DNA from 3 places in the Mesorhizobium sp. M8A.F.Ca.ET.161.01.1.1 genome. Region 1 is predicted to be linked to each of the others. Evidence: riboswitches for the same ligand, from Rfam matches in the RefSeq annotation. Region 1 holds a riboswitch; each other region holds the start of a gene.
The links. Region 1 has a riboswitch for thiamine pyrophosphate ahead of EN804_RS10620 (YkoF family thiamine/hydroxymethylpyrimidine-binding protein). Riboswitches for the same ligand answer to the same signal wherever they lie in the genome.

Region 1 (4,996 bases):
AGGCTGACGGCTCGGCCGGTCTTTTGGTAGTGACTGGACCGGTTCGTTACGGTGCTCGGATTGCCGGGCGATGTCTTGCCCCGCCGGATCTGAAAAGATGATTTCTTCCGAGCCTGTGGCCGGCGCCCGGCAGCTCAATGCAGTTTTCATCCTGGATGTTTCTGCTTACACCGGGCCCCTGCTTTCCGGGTGGGTCGAGGCGGGAAATCGTATTGGCGCGATCATCGTGCCTGGCTTTCAGCGCCCATCCAGAGGCTTCAGCATTGGCAATTTTCGACGCCGGCTGAGGCGCCAGCTTCTGCTCAGGCGCTATCTCGGCAACACGCCGGTAAAGTTGATCGAATTCGGCCGGCCTTACGACTGGGATGAGCTTGGCCGGCAATTGCCTGAGATCGCCGCGGATGTACTGATCTGCTACGCTTTCCCGACCTTGATCCCACAACAACTGCTCGGCCTCTTTCCCAAGGGCGGGCTTAATTTTCATCCGGCGCTGCTGCCCAACTACCGGGGTCCGCATCCTCTCCATCGCCTGGCCGCGGACGGCCAGCATGCCGTTCATGGCGGCGTGACATTGCACAAGATGTCCGCCAATTTCGATGACGGCGACATCCTCGGACAGGTGCCGTTCTGCGAAGCACACTGGGCAACGCGGCGGGATGTGGCCGACAGCGTGGCGACCGCGATGCGCGCGTTGGTGCGCGAGGTGGCGCCAGCCTATTGCAAGGATTTGGTGTCCGGGACGCGGCAGCCAACCGGTGATTTCGTCTGGGCGCGACTTGAGCGGGACCACATGGCGATTTCATCCGACATGTCGATCGAGCACGTTGCCCGATTGTGGCACGTCCTGGGCGGTAATCCCGGTATCTATCTGGACGTTGCCGGCCGCGAGGTCCGGTTGGCCTTTCAGATCGCGCGACTGGGTCCGGCAACTGGAAAGAGGCCGGTCAGGCGATGGGGGAGGGTGGAGTTCGATCTTGCCAATGGCCGGGTTCGATACCTCACCTATGGCCGCCTGCTCAAACGGTTGATGAAAATCCACGCCGCATTCGCACGGCCAAAAGCCGGAAAACCGTGCCCCGAAATAAGAGTGTTTGGCAAAGTAGCCAGCGAATCGGCGCCAGAGGTACCGCCGGCCGGTCGTGGCGGATAGTGAAGCCAATGCGCATGGCGGAACTTGCGTCCGCGCTTTTCCTGCTGCGAAAACTACTTACCGCAGTTCTTGTCGTTCACGGTCGGCGCGGTCGCCCTGCCATTGGCATCCGTCCGCGTGCTGGTCGGGCAATTCTGGTCCGCGTTGGAATTTCATGTCGCCCGGCGTGATGGTCGGGCTGTTGGCTGCGCCCGGATCGAGACAAATTTCCGGGCCGTCAACACCCGGTTGCGCCTGCGCTGGCGCAATGCTTTTGGCGCAGCTTGCTGAAAAAACAGCTTCCCCAACCGATCGAATGGTGCTTTAACGCCGCCATCCACAGGGGTGCTCCGTACGGTCGGGGCTGAGACGGGGGCGGCAAGCCCACAGACCCTAGAAGCTGATCTGGGTAATACCAGCGGAGCGAGGCGGGCGATGTTTTCAGGCGCACAGGTTTCCCTATATCCCATGGCCGACGATTTTGTCGGCGTCATCCTGGGTGCGCTCGGCGCGCTCGATCCGTATCGCGACAAGCTCAGGATCGAGACCGACGACATCTCGACCTTGCTGGTCGGGCCCCCCGAGGTGCTATTCCCGGCGCTGCGCGACCTTTTCGTGGCTGCGTCTGGCAGCGGTAAGCATTGCGTGCTGTCGGCGACCATTTCGCGTGGTTGCCCAGGTGAGCCGGACGATCCGATCTGCCGCTCCGACACGTTTGGCGGACCTGCCGGGCCACTCGGCCCGCGCAAGCAAGCCGCCATTTCCGCCGTGCGCGGCGCGCCCGCCACTGGGCAGCCAGCGGCGGCGCAGTTCTCGCTCTATGTGATGGGCACGGACGACCACATGGACGAGATCTATGGCTGCATCGATTTCCTGAAGCAGTCTGGCGTCTATGATCGCTCCAAGAATTTCTGCACCAAGCTGCGCGGCGATGCTGGCGCGATCTTCTCGGCGCTCGACGAAGCCTTCTGCCGCTTCGGACCGGGCGCCGGCCACGTAACCCTCGACGTCACGGTTTCGGCCAACAGTCCCACTGCCGTCTGAACCGTTCGCGCCGACGCGCGAACGCCGTCAAGGTCATCCTCTCGTGGCTTCATCGTCATTCAACCCGCGTCAGCTCGCGGGCTTCCTCGCCCAGGCAGCGCCGGCCGTGATATCGATCGGCCTGGTGCTCGTGGCGTGGGAACTCTACGCAAACCATTCCGGCATCAAGCCGACGGTTCTGCCGGCGCCCTCGCGCGTCTTCGAACAGGCGATGCTCAATCGTGACGCGCTGCTCGACAACGCCATTCCCACCATCCGCGCCACGCTGATCGGTTTTGCCTGCTCGCTCAGCGCCGCCTTCGCGCTGTCGATGCTGGTCGACTTCTTCCAGCCTTTGCGGCGCGCGCTGTTTCCTGTCTTCATAGTCAGCCAGACCTTGCCGCTGGTCGCCATCGCGCCATTGGTGGTGCTGTGGTTCGGTTTCGGGCTGACGCCCAAGATCATGCTGGTGGCACTGGTCACCTTCTTCCCGATGCTGGTGGCCCTGGTGCAGGGCTACGAGGCTACCGAGGTCGAGATCGGGCAGATGCTGCGCGCCATGGGAGCAGGGCGCTGGCGGGTCTTCATCCTGGCACGGTTGCCTTCGGCGCTGCCTTATTTCTTCGCTGGCCTCAGGATCTCCATCACCTATGCCGTCGTCGGCGCCATCTTCGCCGAATATGCGGGCGCGGCCAAAGGGCTGGGCATCTACATGCTCAACGCCAAAAACAATTTCCGTCCCGACCTGGTGCTCGCCGCCGTCGGCGTCAGCGCCGCCCTTACCCTCGTCCTGTTCGGGCTGACGGTGGTGCTGCAACGACTTGCCATGCCCTGGGAAAGAGCCGCTGGCAGGCGAGCCGCCCGAAAAGGCCCGCAAGCATGAGCCGGCTCGAATTGCGGCATATGCGCAAGGCCTTTGGCGGGCTCGAAGTGCTCGCCGACATTTCGCTGCGCGTGGATGCCAGCGAATTCGTCTCGATCCTTGGGCCTTCGGGTGCCGGCAAGTCGACGCTGTTCCAGCTTCTGACCGGCGCCGAGCATGGCGAGGGTGAGATGTTTTTCGACGGCGCGCCGCTCGACGATCATGGCAGGCATTTCGCCTTCATGCCGCAGCGGGACGCGCTGATGCCGTGGCGGCGCATCCTCGATAACACGACGCTCGGGCTCGAGGTGCAGGGCCTCGGCCGCAAGGCGGCGCGGACGCGTGTCGCGCCGCTGTTTGCCGAGTTTGGGCTTGCCGGCTTCGAGCGGCATTTTCCGGCGCAGCTTTCAGGCGGCATGCGGCAGCGCGCGGCGCTGCTGCGTACTGTCGTGCAGGAACGCGACATGTTGCTGCTCGACGAGCCGTTCGGCGCGCTCGATGCACTGACGCGCGCGGCCATGCAGCGCTGGCTCGAACAGATGTGGCGGCACCATCGATGGACGGCGTTGCTGATCACCCATGACGTGCGCGAAGCCGTGTTCCTGTCAGACCGCATCTATGTGCTGTCGGCCCGGCCTGCCCGTGTCGTGCGCGAGATCCAGGTGCCACTGCCGCGCCCGCGCGATCCGACCAGCGCCGCCACACGGCAGGCCGGGGCACTCGAGGCCGAGATCCTCGACATTCTGCTCAACCTCCAGCCAACCAAAGGACATGACCATGACTGACTTGACGCGAAGGCAGGCTCTGCTGCTCACCCTTGCCGCTAGCGTACCGCTGGCCACCGGATCGAGCCGCTCCTTCGCGGCAACGCAAAAAGTCACTGTCGCGCTGGACTGGACGGTCAACACCAACCACATCGGGCTGTTCGTCGCGCGCGAAAAGGGTTTTTATCGCGAGGCCGGTCTGGAGGTCGATATCGTGCCTTACAGCGACACCGGCGCCGGCACGCTTGTCGCCAACCGCGTCGCCGATTTCGGCATCAGCGGCACCATCAGCCTGTTCACCCAGAAGACCGCCGGCGCCGACTTGAAGGCCGTCTATGCCGTCGTGCAGTCCGAAACTGGTCGGCTGGTGTTCAATGCGGCGCGCAGCGAGATCAAGAGCCCGAAGGATCTGGATGGCCTGACCTATGGCGGTTTCGGCAGCGCCTGGGAAAACGCACTGATCTCGACCATCATCCGGCATGATGGCGGCAAGGGCGATTTCGAAACGGTGACGCTCGGCACTTCCGCCTATGAGGCGCTGGCCAACGGTTCGGTCGACTTCACGCTCGAAGTGTCGACCTGGGAGGGCGTCGAAGCCGAGCTCAAGGGCGTCAAGCAACGCAGCTTCGTCTATGCCGACTATGGCGTCCCCGACGAGCACACGACGCTCATCTCTTCGAGCGAAGCGTTTCTCCAGGCAAATCCCCAACTGGCGTCGTCCTTCATCCAGGCAACGCGGCGCGGCTATCAGTTCGCGGTGGATCACCCAGAGCAAGCCGCCACGCTGCTGATAGCCGCCAACAAGGATGCCCTCACCAATCCGGCGTTGATCCAGGCTTCGCTGAAGGCACTGATCGACGGGCACTATCTGCGCGGGCAAGACGGCACCATCGGCATCATGGATCCCGCCAAGATGGAAGCGATCGGCTCCTATCTCCTCGCCGCCGGTATCCTGCACGATGCCGATGGCAAGGTTGTCGCGCAACGTCCGGATTTTGCGGGATATTTCAGCAATGAGTACCTCAAATAGGGCGTCGGTGCAGAGGCCGCGAAAGGTCATATCGCGAGATGCTGAAAGACCGGGTACGGCCTTGCCGTTCGGCGGCTTTGACCCGGTTTGATGCCGATCTGATCTTCTCGGTTAACGGCACGGCAATGGTTACGTGCAAAGGTCGCCCCCGAGGGATCATCGGGATGCTTGCCTTGCTCATGTCAAAA
Region 2 (4,996 bases), on a different contig from region 1:
TTTCGCGGTGGTGACGGCTTCCTTGACGGAGAGGCAGCCGGCGGTATTGGGCAGGATTCTGGCGCCCAGCGAGCGGATCAACGACCAGAATTGTTCGCCGGCTCTACCGCCCGCCATCTCACGCCGCAACGAGACGGTCACCACCGACGTGCCCGACGCCTTGACTGCATCGGCAAGGATGGCCGGCGAAGGATATTGAGCGGTGCCGAGAAGCAGGCGCGACGAAAGCTCGGTTCCATAAAGCTCCAACATGCTAGCCGCCCTGCATGGGCGAGAGGATTTCGATCCGGTCGCCGTCGCTCAACTGGAACTCCGTGCGGTTGGCTTTGTGCACGAGGTCGCCGTTGACGGCGGTGGCGAGCCAATCGCCCTCATAGTCGAGCGCGGCAAGCAACTCGGCCAGCGTGGTGGCGGCAATCTCACGCGCCTCGCCGTTGACCATCAGTTTCATGAGCATGCTCCTTGGTTCTGTCTTGACTGAAAACCAGGCCGGCAGCCTGGCGCGCCATGGCGGGGGCGAGGAGAAAACCGTGACGATAAAGACCGTTGATCGCGATGATCTCACCGTCTGTTTCGACGCGTGGCAAATTGTCGGGAAATGCCGGACGGACACCCACACCGGTTTCAACGATCTCGGCCTCACCAAAGGCCGGATGGAGGGCATGGGCGGCGCCCAGCAGCTCCATCATGGAACGCGCCGTCACCGGTCCGGCGCTCTGGCTTTCAATCATCGTCGCTCCGATCATGAAACGGTGATCGGTGCGCGGCACGGCATAAAGCGGAAAGCGTGGATGAAGCAAACGGACCGGCCGCGACAGCGAGACATCAGGCGTGCGAAGGATCAGCATTTCGCCGCGAACACCGCGCAGCCTGTCATCGGCCGCTGCCATTCCCATGCAGTCTATCTGACGGGCGAAACCCGAAACAGGCCGGGCGTCGCAGCCGAAGTGGAATTTGACACCCATGGTCGCAAGGTTGTCATGAAGTGCCGCCATCGCCTGGCGTGGGTCGAGGTGAGCCTCGTTGGGGAAGAGCAATCCACGCCGGAAGCGGCCGGCGAGGTCGGGTTCCAGGAGCGCAATTTCGTTTTCATCGACGCGCCTATGCCCTGACGTGCGACTGGCGAACCGGTCAAGCTCACCGGCATCACGCGGCGCGGCCACGACCAATGTCCCGGCCCGTGTCACCTGACCCGACAGCACCGCATCCCACCAGTCGGCAGCGTCGCGTCCGAGATCCAGCACCGGCTGCTCCGCGCTTTCGCGCTCGCACCATGGCGCCAGCATGCCGCCGGCGAACCACGACGCGTTGCCGCCAAGGCCATGCCGCATCTCGGCGACTGTGACCGTCGCGCCGCGGGCGGCGAGTTCGAAAGCGACGGTGAGGCCGGCAACGCCGGCCCCTTTGACGAGCACCCTCATGATGGTTTGGGAGCCTCCGGCACGACCGGTACGCCAGTCTCGTCCGCCGGCATGTAGAGATCGCCGCCCTCCCGGTATTTTGCCGCCATTGCCGCCATGCCTTCCTTCTGAGCCTCGGCACGGATGTCGTGGGAAATGCGCATGGAGCAGAATTTCGGCCCGCACATCGAACAGAAATGTGCCAGCTTGTGCGCCTCCTTGGGCAAGGTCTGGTCGTGGAAGGACCGTGCGGTTTCGGGGTCGAGCGACAGGTTGAACTGGTCCTCCCAGCGGAACTCGAAGCGCGCGCGCGAAAGGGCATCATCCCTGGTTTTCGCTGCCGGATGGCCCTTCGCCAGATCGGCTGCATGGGCGGCTATCTTGTAAGTGATCACCCCAATCTTGACGTCGTTGCGGTCGGGAAGGCCGAGATGCTCTTTCGGCGTGACGTAGCAAAGCATTGCGGTGCCGAACCAGCCTATCATGGCGGCACCTATCCCTGAGGTGATGTGGTCATAGCCCGGCGCGATGTCGGTCGTCAGCGGCCCCAACGTGTAGAACGGCGCCTCACCGCACACTGCGAGCTGCTTGTCCATGTTCTGCCTGATCTTGTGCATGGGGACATGGCCCGGGCCTTCGATCATCACCTGGCAGTCCTTTGCCCAGGCAATCTTGGTGAGTTCTCCAAGTGTTTCCAGTTCGGCGAATTGCGCCGCGTCGTTCGCATCGGCGATTGAACCGGGACGAAGGCCGTCGCCGAGCGAGAAGGAAACGTCATAGGCTCTGGCGATGTCGCAGATCTCCTCGAAATGCTCGTAGAGGAAGCTCTCCCGGTGATGGTGCAGGCACCATTTGGCCATGATCGAGCCGCCGCGCGAGACGATGCCCGTGACCCGGTCGACGGTCAGCGGTATGTAGTGCAGCCGCACGCCGGCGTGGATGGTGAAATAGTCGACGCCTTGCTCGGCCTGCTCGATCAGCGTGTCGCGATAGACCTCCCAGTTGAGGTCCTCGGCGATGCCGCCGACCTTTTCGAGCGCCTGATAGAGCGGCACCGTGCCGATCGGCACCGGTGCATTGCGCACGATCCAGTCGCGGATGTTGTGGATGTTGCGGCCGGTCGACAGGTCCATCACCGTATCGGCGCCCCAGCGGATCGCCCACACCATCTTTTCGACCTCTTCGGCCATCGACGATGTGACAGCCGAGTTACCGATGTTGGCGTTGATCTTCACCAGGAAATTTCGCCCGATGATCATCGGTTCGCTCTCGGGATGATTGATGTTGGCGGGAATGATTGCGCGTCCGCGCGCCACCTCGTCGCGCACGAATTCGGGTGTGACGAAATCTGGGATCGCCGCGCCGAAGGCTTCGCCGTCGCGTTGCAGCTTGCCGCGCATCACCTCGCGGCCGAGATTCTCGCGGATGGCTACGAACTCCATTTCTGGCGTGATGATGCCGGCGCGCGCATAGGCAAGTTGGGTCACCGCCTTGCCCTGCTTGGCCTTGAGCGGCCGATTGCGTATCGGAAATTCCGGTGTCAGGCGCTCGCCGGTGGCGAATCCATTGTCTTCCGGCCGGACGTGGCGGCCGTCATAGGCTTCGACATCGCAACGCGCCGTGACCCATTCGTGGCGAAGCCGGGCAAGGCCTTTTTCGATGCTGGTTTGGACTGATGGATCGGTGTAGGGGCCGGACGGATCGTAGACGGTGACGGGCGGTTCGCCGGCCGTCGGATGGACGGAAATCTCGCGCATCGGCACCCTGATCTGCGGGTAGAGGACGCCGGGCTTGTGGATTTTCCGCGAGGCGGGCAGTGGTCCCGTCGACACGGCGGGGGTGAGGGCATTCATCGTGAGGCTCCTTTGCTCATGCATTGGAGACCCAGTTCTGTGCCGGAAGGATGAAAAGACGCTTCTGTAGACCTGCTGCAGCAGGACCTCGGGCGTAAACTCCCGCAAAGCGCTTGCACCGTCCCTACGCCAGTATGAACTGGATCAGGTTCAACGGGTCACTGCGCCGCGAAAGCCAGCAGTATCTCAGCCCCTTACCGGGACTCCCCTGGTGAATGCCTCAAGTTGAATGGGCCGGTGCTGCTTTGTCAAGCGCCTTCGGGCGCCTTCGGGCGCCTTCGGCCGGTGGCGACGTCCGGCGGCCGGCCGAGCGGAGAGCTCGCGCATGCATCGGGGACAAGTCACGCCCCGTAGACCAGGGCTGGAATGGCCAAAGTCTCATTCGCTTCGTGAAGGATGGAAAAACTGTATCGGCCATGTGCGTCGAGATCGACCGAGTAGCTCAGGCGGTCACGGATGTGGTTATCCTGGTCGAAGGCGACGATTTGCGGCTTCAGCGAGGTGATTTGCACCACGTCCAGGTAGATGGAGTTGCAGATATGATCTGGTCGTCGGGCTGGCAGGTGCAAGCGGCCGCTCTATTCAGGATGCGGCATCGGCGGCGTTCCCGATACCAATGATATCTTGCGGGCAACTTATGCAATCACCGGCTTCGTAAAACCCGACGGCGGCGGCCGTGTCCTGGCGCTGAGGATGTGCCGCTGTTCCAGCAGAGAAATCGCGTGGGCGCGGAGTTTTCGCTCTGCGAGGAAGAGTTGACGCAATCGTTTAGCTTGCTTGCAGTTCGTAGAGACCCGCCTTTGAAAGCAACTAAGCTATTGCATTGATATGTTGGTGCGCGATCGATCGCTACATAGCCGGCCGCCATTATCCGAGTATTGATCCGCCGGTGTTCGTGTTGCCGTATATGGCAATCCCTGCGAGATCGTCGCGGCCGGATCGGCCGCACCCTCTAGTCATAAAAGGGGAAGCGACCGAGAATTCCGCTGCCGAAAACTTCTCTGGCTTGGCTATGCATGCGGTAGATGAGATCGCCGCCTACCGCGACCTGGTCGAGGAAGGCATCGACGCCCAGTTCGGACAGCCTGGTTATCGCAATGCGTTAGCGGCTCAGACTTGCGGTCTCGAGAGCGGCCTTTGGGGGTCACCTCTTTTTTGTTTCAGAGGTTGGAAGACGGCTGCTCGTTACCCAATAGAAATGGCGACTACGGAACGCGATCGATCGCGGCCATCAGGAAACACCTGTCTTCGGCTCAACCTCGACATGGCGTCCGATCGACCGCAGATATACAGCTATCTCGTCCATGAGATGATCGCGTTCGCCGTAGATCTCAGCAATCCTGCGCAGCTGTGGCTCGACGGACCTCCGTTGCGCCGGCGTCAAATCAGCATCGCCAAAGACATATCCCAAGTTGCCAATCGCGCAAATGTTGCAGCCGGCCTCCACAACTGCTTGCACGAATGCCGGAATGTCTTTTTCTTGCATAGTCTTCATGTCGAACCTCTCGTGAATGGCGTGCTTGCGCGCCCATGCTGCCTTTTCAGCGTGTCCTCTGGGCGGCGCAAGCCTTGAGCGTAATTGTGCCGGGCAACCTCGACTATCCCGTCTGCCACGCTCTTTAGAGTCGGTGGGGTCTGGTGATTGCAGGCTGGGCCACTCAAAAGCCTGCAAGAAGAAAGTCATGGCGACCATTGCTCAAGATCGCGAGGGTGCGTGCAAGACCTTCCGTTGGCAGTCATGCA
Region 3 (4,996 bases), on a different contig from region 1:
ACGGTGGCACGCGACACACGCTCGAGGAAGCGGCGGTCGTGCGAGATCACGATGAGCGCCGAGGAAGTCCGGACGAGTTCCTCTTCCAGCCATTCGATCACCGACAGATCAAGATGGTTAGTCGGCTCATCAAGAAGCAGGATGTCGGGCTCCGGCGCCATGACGCGGGCAAGGGCGGCGCGCCTGGCCTCGCCGCCGGACAGGTCTGCCGGCCGCTCCTCGCCTGACAGGCCGAGATGCTCCATCAGATAGCTGGCGCGGTAGGGATCGTCGGCCGGGCCGAGTCCGGCCTCGACATAGGCCCGCACATTGGCAAAGCCGTCCATGTCGGGCATCTGGGGCAGGTAACGCACCGTTGCCGAAGGCTGGCGGAACACCTCGCCGTCCTGCGGTTCGATCAGGCCGGCGGCGATCTTGAGCAGCGTCGACTTGCCGGACCCGTTGCGGCCGACCAGCGCGATCTTGTCGCCGGTCGACGCGGTCAGGGCGGCGCCATCGAGCAGCGGCGTGCCGCCAAAAGTCAGTCTTATCCCGTCGAGATTGAGAAGGGGCGGGGCCATGTCAGCTTTCGGGCAATGGATAGGGATGGGCGAGCAGCAGCGCGCGGCCGTGGCCGAGCGCGATGTCGAGGCGGCCCTTGACCTCGTTGGAAATGGTCAGCGACGATCCGAAAGCCACCTCGACCTTGTCGAGCGGCCATTTGGCGCCGGTGACGGTCAGGCCGGAGAGTTCGGAAAAGCCGAGAATAGAAAATAGCGTGCCGTCGGCATAATCGAAGCTGGCCCTGCCGTTGAGCAAGGGGACACCCTCCTGGGCGCCGCTGGTCAAAAGCACATCCGTTCCGGCCTCGGCCAGCCGCAGGCCAAGCGCCAGATGCAGAAAGGCGTGATCGGCGCGCTTGCCGCCGAAGGCGCCCGCCAGCGCAAGGCGGGTCGCTCCACGCTCCAGTGCGGCCGCGATTGCCAGTTCGCCGTCGGTCTTGTCCTTTTCCGTCGGGAAGGTTTGCTGGGGCACGGCGGCGAGATGGGCGGGCAGATCGGCCGGAACCGAATCGAAATCACCGACCCACAATTCCGGCACGAGGCCCAGCATCCGCGCATGACCGATGCCGGCGTCGGCGGCGATCACGCGCGAGCCTTCGACCTGGCGGTCGAGCCGGGGCGTGCGGAGGAGATCGCCGCCAAGCAGGATGGTGAATGTGCTCATATCCCGTCGCCTTACCAGCCCGGCACGGGAAACGGAAGGCGGCAAACTCCCACTTGCGTGTCCCACCCGCCGGGCCTATGTGTCGAAACGCTCTAACGGGGTGCCGGACGCGAATTTCGCGGGCCGGCTGAGAGGCAGTCTCGCCAACCCGCTGAACCTGATCCGGTTTGTACCGGCGGAGGGATTAGACGTTTCGGACAGTCCGACGCCTCAATTCCTTTCAACGCAAACGAAGGAGGCGCCGATGCGCACGTTTTTATATTCTCTCATCGCAGCCACGGCGGTGACGCTGTCCGGGCCGGCCTTGGCCAAGGACAAGCTCACGGTCTACACCTATGAGAGCTTCACTGCCGACTGGGGTCCAGGCCCCGTGGTGAAGAAGGAATTCGAGGCCGAATGCGGCTGCGATGTCGAGTTCGTCTCGGTCGCCGACGGCGTGGCGCTGCTCAACCGCGTCAAGCTGGAAGGCGCTTCGACCAAGGCCGACATCGTGCTCGGCCTCGACACCAATCTCACCGCCGATGCCAAGGCCTCCGGCCTGTTCGCGCCGCATGGCGCGGTGAGCGATGTCAACGTGCCGGGCGGCTGGAGCGACGATACTTTTGTTCCCTTCGACTACGGCTATTTCGCCGTCGTCTACGATACGCAAAAGCTGAAGTCGCCGCCGAAAAGCTTGAAGGAGCTGGTCGAGGGCAGCGCCGACGACAAGATCGTCATCCAGGACCCGCGCACCTCGACGCCCGGTCTCGGCCTGCTGCTCTGGGTGAAGTCGGTCTATGGCGATAAGGCGCCGGAGGCCTGGGCCAAGCTCAAGACCAAGGTGCTGACCGTGACGCCGGGCTGGAGCGAGGCCTATGGCCTGTTCACCAAGGGCGAGGCGCCGATGGTGCTTTCCTACACCACCTCCCCGGCCTACCATATGGTCGCCGAGAACACCGAGCGTTACCAGGCGGCGTCTTTCGAAGAGGGCGAGTATCTGCAGATCGAGGTCGCCGGCATCACCACGACCGGAGCCAAGAACCCGCTGGCGGAAAAATTCATGGCCTTCATGACCGGACCGAAATTCCAGGACGCCATCCCCGAGACCAACTGGATGTTCCCGGCCGGCAAGACCGACAAGCCGCTCAACCCAGCCTTCGACAAACTGGTCAAGCCGACCAAGACCCTGCTGTTCAGCCCGGACGAGGTCGCGGCCAACCGCAAGGCCTGGGTGGATGAATGGCTGGCGGTGATGAGCAAGTAGTTGGCTGTATGATCCGAAGATGAATGCTCTACGGCGCCCCCCTCTGTCCTGCCGGACATCTCCCCCGCTTGGGGGGAGATTGGCTGTCATCGGCGATTTCGCCAATCGCCAACATTGCAGGAATGAGCTGGGCGCCGGAGCTGCTAATCTCCCCCCTCGTGGGGGAGATGTCCGACGGGACAGAGGGGGGCGCGAAGGAACGCGACGCACGTTAAAGGCCTTTCGTGCAACCCGCGTCTGATCCCCGCATTACCGCCGGCAGCGTAGCGCTGGCGGCGATCGCGCTCTTGATCGGCGGCGCGTTTGCCGGGCTGCTTGTCGAAGGCGCACACGACCTCTCCGGCGCCTGGGCGGCCTTCGACCCTTATCTGTTGCGCGTCGTGCGCTTCACACTCTGGCAGGCGGCCCTGTCAACGCTGCTCTCCGTCGGGCCGGCCCTGTTCGTGGCGCGGGCGCTGTCGCGGCATCCACGGTTTTTCGGCCGCGCCTTCATTCTGCAGCTCTTCGCCGTGCCGTTGGCGCTGCCGGCGATCGTCGCGGCGCTCGGCATTCTGGCGCTTTATGGCCGTGCCGGCTATTTCGCCGGCCTGTTCAACTGGGTTGGCGGCCAGGGCTGGCCGGGCATCTACGGCCTCTCCGGCATTCTCGTCGCCCATGTCTTCTTCAACCTGCCGCTGGCCACCCGCCTGTTCCTCGAGGCGCTGCAGACCATCCCCTCCGACCAGTGGCGGCTGGCGAGCCAGCTCGGCATGGCGGCGCGGCCGGCGTTCCGGTTGATCGAATGGCCAACACTGCGCGCCGCCATGCCCGGCGTCGCCGGGCTCGTCTTCATGCTCTGCATCACATCCTTCACCATCGTGCTGACGCTTGGCGGCGGGCCGGCCGCGACGACGCTCGAAGTCGGCATCTATCAGGCCTTGCGCTTCGATTTCGATCCCGCGAGGGCTGTCGCGCTGACATTGCTGCAGATCGCCTTGACCTTCATCGTGGTGCTGGCGCTGACGCGGCTCGGCGCCAATGTCGTCGGCGACACCAACCTGCCGGTCGCGCCGCGCCGCTATCTCTCCGTCAACGGCACCGAAGCCACACTGAATGCCTTGCTCATCGGATTGGCGCTGCTGGTCGTCGCGGGACCGATGGCGGCGACCGTGATCGCCGGATTGAGCGCCGATCTCGACCGGCTGGCCGGCGAGACCGCTGTCCGGCAGGCGACACTCACCAGCGCCGTGCTCGGCTTCCTTTCGGCGCTGCTTTCGGTGATGCTCTCGTTGGCATTGACAATGGCGCGGCGGGCGCTGGCATCGAACCGCCGCTCCGGCCCAATGACACTGCTCGAACACGCCACCGATACCGGCGCCGGCTTTGTGCTGGTCGTGCCGCCGATCGTCGTCGGCGCCGGTTGGTTCCTTCTGTTGCGCCACGTCGGCGACGTCTTTGCCATCGCCCCGCTCATGGTCGTCACCGTCAACGCTGTCATGGCGATGCCTTTCGCGCTGCGCGCCATCCGCCCCGCCTATGATGCGGCAAGCGAGCGCCACGAACGGCTCTGCGCACAGCTCGGCATTTCCGGCTGGGCAAGGCTGAAGCTGGTCGACTGGCCGTCGCTGCGGCGGCCGCTCGCCACCGCCTTCGCGTTCGCCATGGCGCTGTCGCTTGGCGATCTCGGCGTCATCGCCCTGTTCGGCAGTGATTCCGTACAGACCTTGCCCTACCTTCTCCTGGCGCGCATGGGCAGCTACCGCACCCAGGACGCCGCCGGCCTGGCGTTGTTGCTGGGCCTTGTCTGCCTGGTACTGGTGCTGGCAGCGGACCGGCTGGGAAAGGGGATGGCCCGCGATGTCTGACGGTGCGGCTGACGCCAAAGGGGTTCCGGTGCGGCTGGACAAGGTCTCGTTCAGTTATGGCGAGGCATTGTTCGCTTTCGATGTCGAGTTCACCGCGACGCAAATCACTGCCATCATGGGGCCAAGCGGTTCGGGAAAGTCGACGCTGCTCAATCTGGTGGCCGGATTCGAGATGCCGAGATCCGGCCGCGTGCTGATCGGCGGGGGCGATGTCAGTGGTGAGCCGCCGGCCGTGCGTCCGGTGTCGATGGTGTTTCAGGAGAACAATCTTTTCGCGCATCTTTCCGTCGAGCAGAATGTCGGGCTCGGCCGTTCGCCATCGTTGCGGCTGACCGATACCGACCACGCCGATATCGCGGGCGCCCTTGCGCGCACCGGTCTTGCCGGCAAGGAGAAGCGGCTGCCGCGCGAACTTTCGGGCGGTGAGCGCCAGCGCGTCGCCCTGGCTCGCGTGCTGGTGCGTGACCGCCCGGTGCTGCTGCTCGACGAACCCTTCGCCTCGCTTGGGCCCGCCTTGCGCGACGACATGCTCGACCTGGTTGCCGGCCTTCATGCCGAGCGTGGCATGACGGTGCTGTTCGTCACGCACCAGCCGCAGGATGCCCGCCGCATCGGCCAGAAGGTGGTGTTTCTGGACAATGGCGCCGTCGCCGCCACAGGCACGGCGGACGATTTCTTTGCCGGGGCTGGTCCAGAGGCGTTC

Region 2: it holds a riboswitch for thiamine pyrophosphate, as region 1 does, so the genes downstream of both, thiC (phosphomethylpyrimidine synthase ThiC) here and EN804_RS10620 (YkoF family thiamine/hydroxymethylpyrimidine-binding protein) in region 1, are expected to answer to the same signal.
Region 3: it holds a riboswitch for thiamine pyrophosphate, as region 1 does, so the genes downstream of both, thiB (thiamine ABC transporter substrate binding subunit) here and EN804_RS10620 (YkoF family thiamine/hydroxymethylpyrimidine-binding protein) in region 1, are expected to answer to the same signal.

Annotation. Positions count from the first base shown of each region.
Region 1 is NZ_SRTD01000003.1:407,309-412,304, reverse strand. It holds gene EN804_RS10630 (formyltransferase family protein) at 71-1,150, shown strand; TPP riboswitch at 1,461-1,574, shown strand; gene EN804_RS10620 (YkoF family thiamine/hydroxymethylpyrimidine-binding protein) at 1,565-2,173, shown strand; gene EN804_RS10615 (ABC transporter permease) at 2,217-3,035, shown strand; gene EN804_RS10610 (ABC transporter ATP-binding protein) at 3,032-3,799, shown strand; gene EN804_RS10605 (ABC transporter substrate-binding protein) at 3,792-4,808, shown strand; gene EN804_RS10600 (isoprenylcysteine carboxylmethyltransferase family protein) at 4,847-4,996, shown strand, end outside.
Region 2 is NZ_SRTD01000013.1:67,274-72,269, reverse strand. It holds gene EN804_RS25990 (thiazole synthase) at 1-252, opposite strand, end outside; gene thiS (sulfur carrier protein ThiS) at 254-451, opposite strand; gene thiO (glycine oxidase ThiO) at 420-1,421, opposite strand; gene thiC (phosphomethylpyrimidine synthase ThiC) at 1,418-3,253, opposite strand; TPP riboswitch at 3,357-3,473, opposite strand; gene EN804_RS25970 (hypothetical protein) at 3,595-3,822, opposite strand; gene EN804_RS38855 (hypothetical protein) at 4,485-4,946, opposite strand.
Region 3 is NZ_SRTD01000005.1:65,321-70,316, forward strand. It holds gene EN804_RS14505 (ABC-F family ATP-binding cassette domain-containing protein) at 1-560, opposite strand, end outside; gene EN804_RS14510 (thiamine diphosphokinase) at 562-1,206, opposite strand; TPP riboswitch at 1,293-1,407, shown strand; gene thiB (thiamine ABC transporter substrate binding subunit) at 1,451-2,449, shown strand; gene thiP (thiamine/thiamine pyrophosphate ABC transporter permease) at 2,674-4,293, shown strand; gene thiQ (thiamine ABC transporter ATP-binding protein) at 4,286-4,996, shown strand, end outside.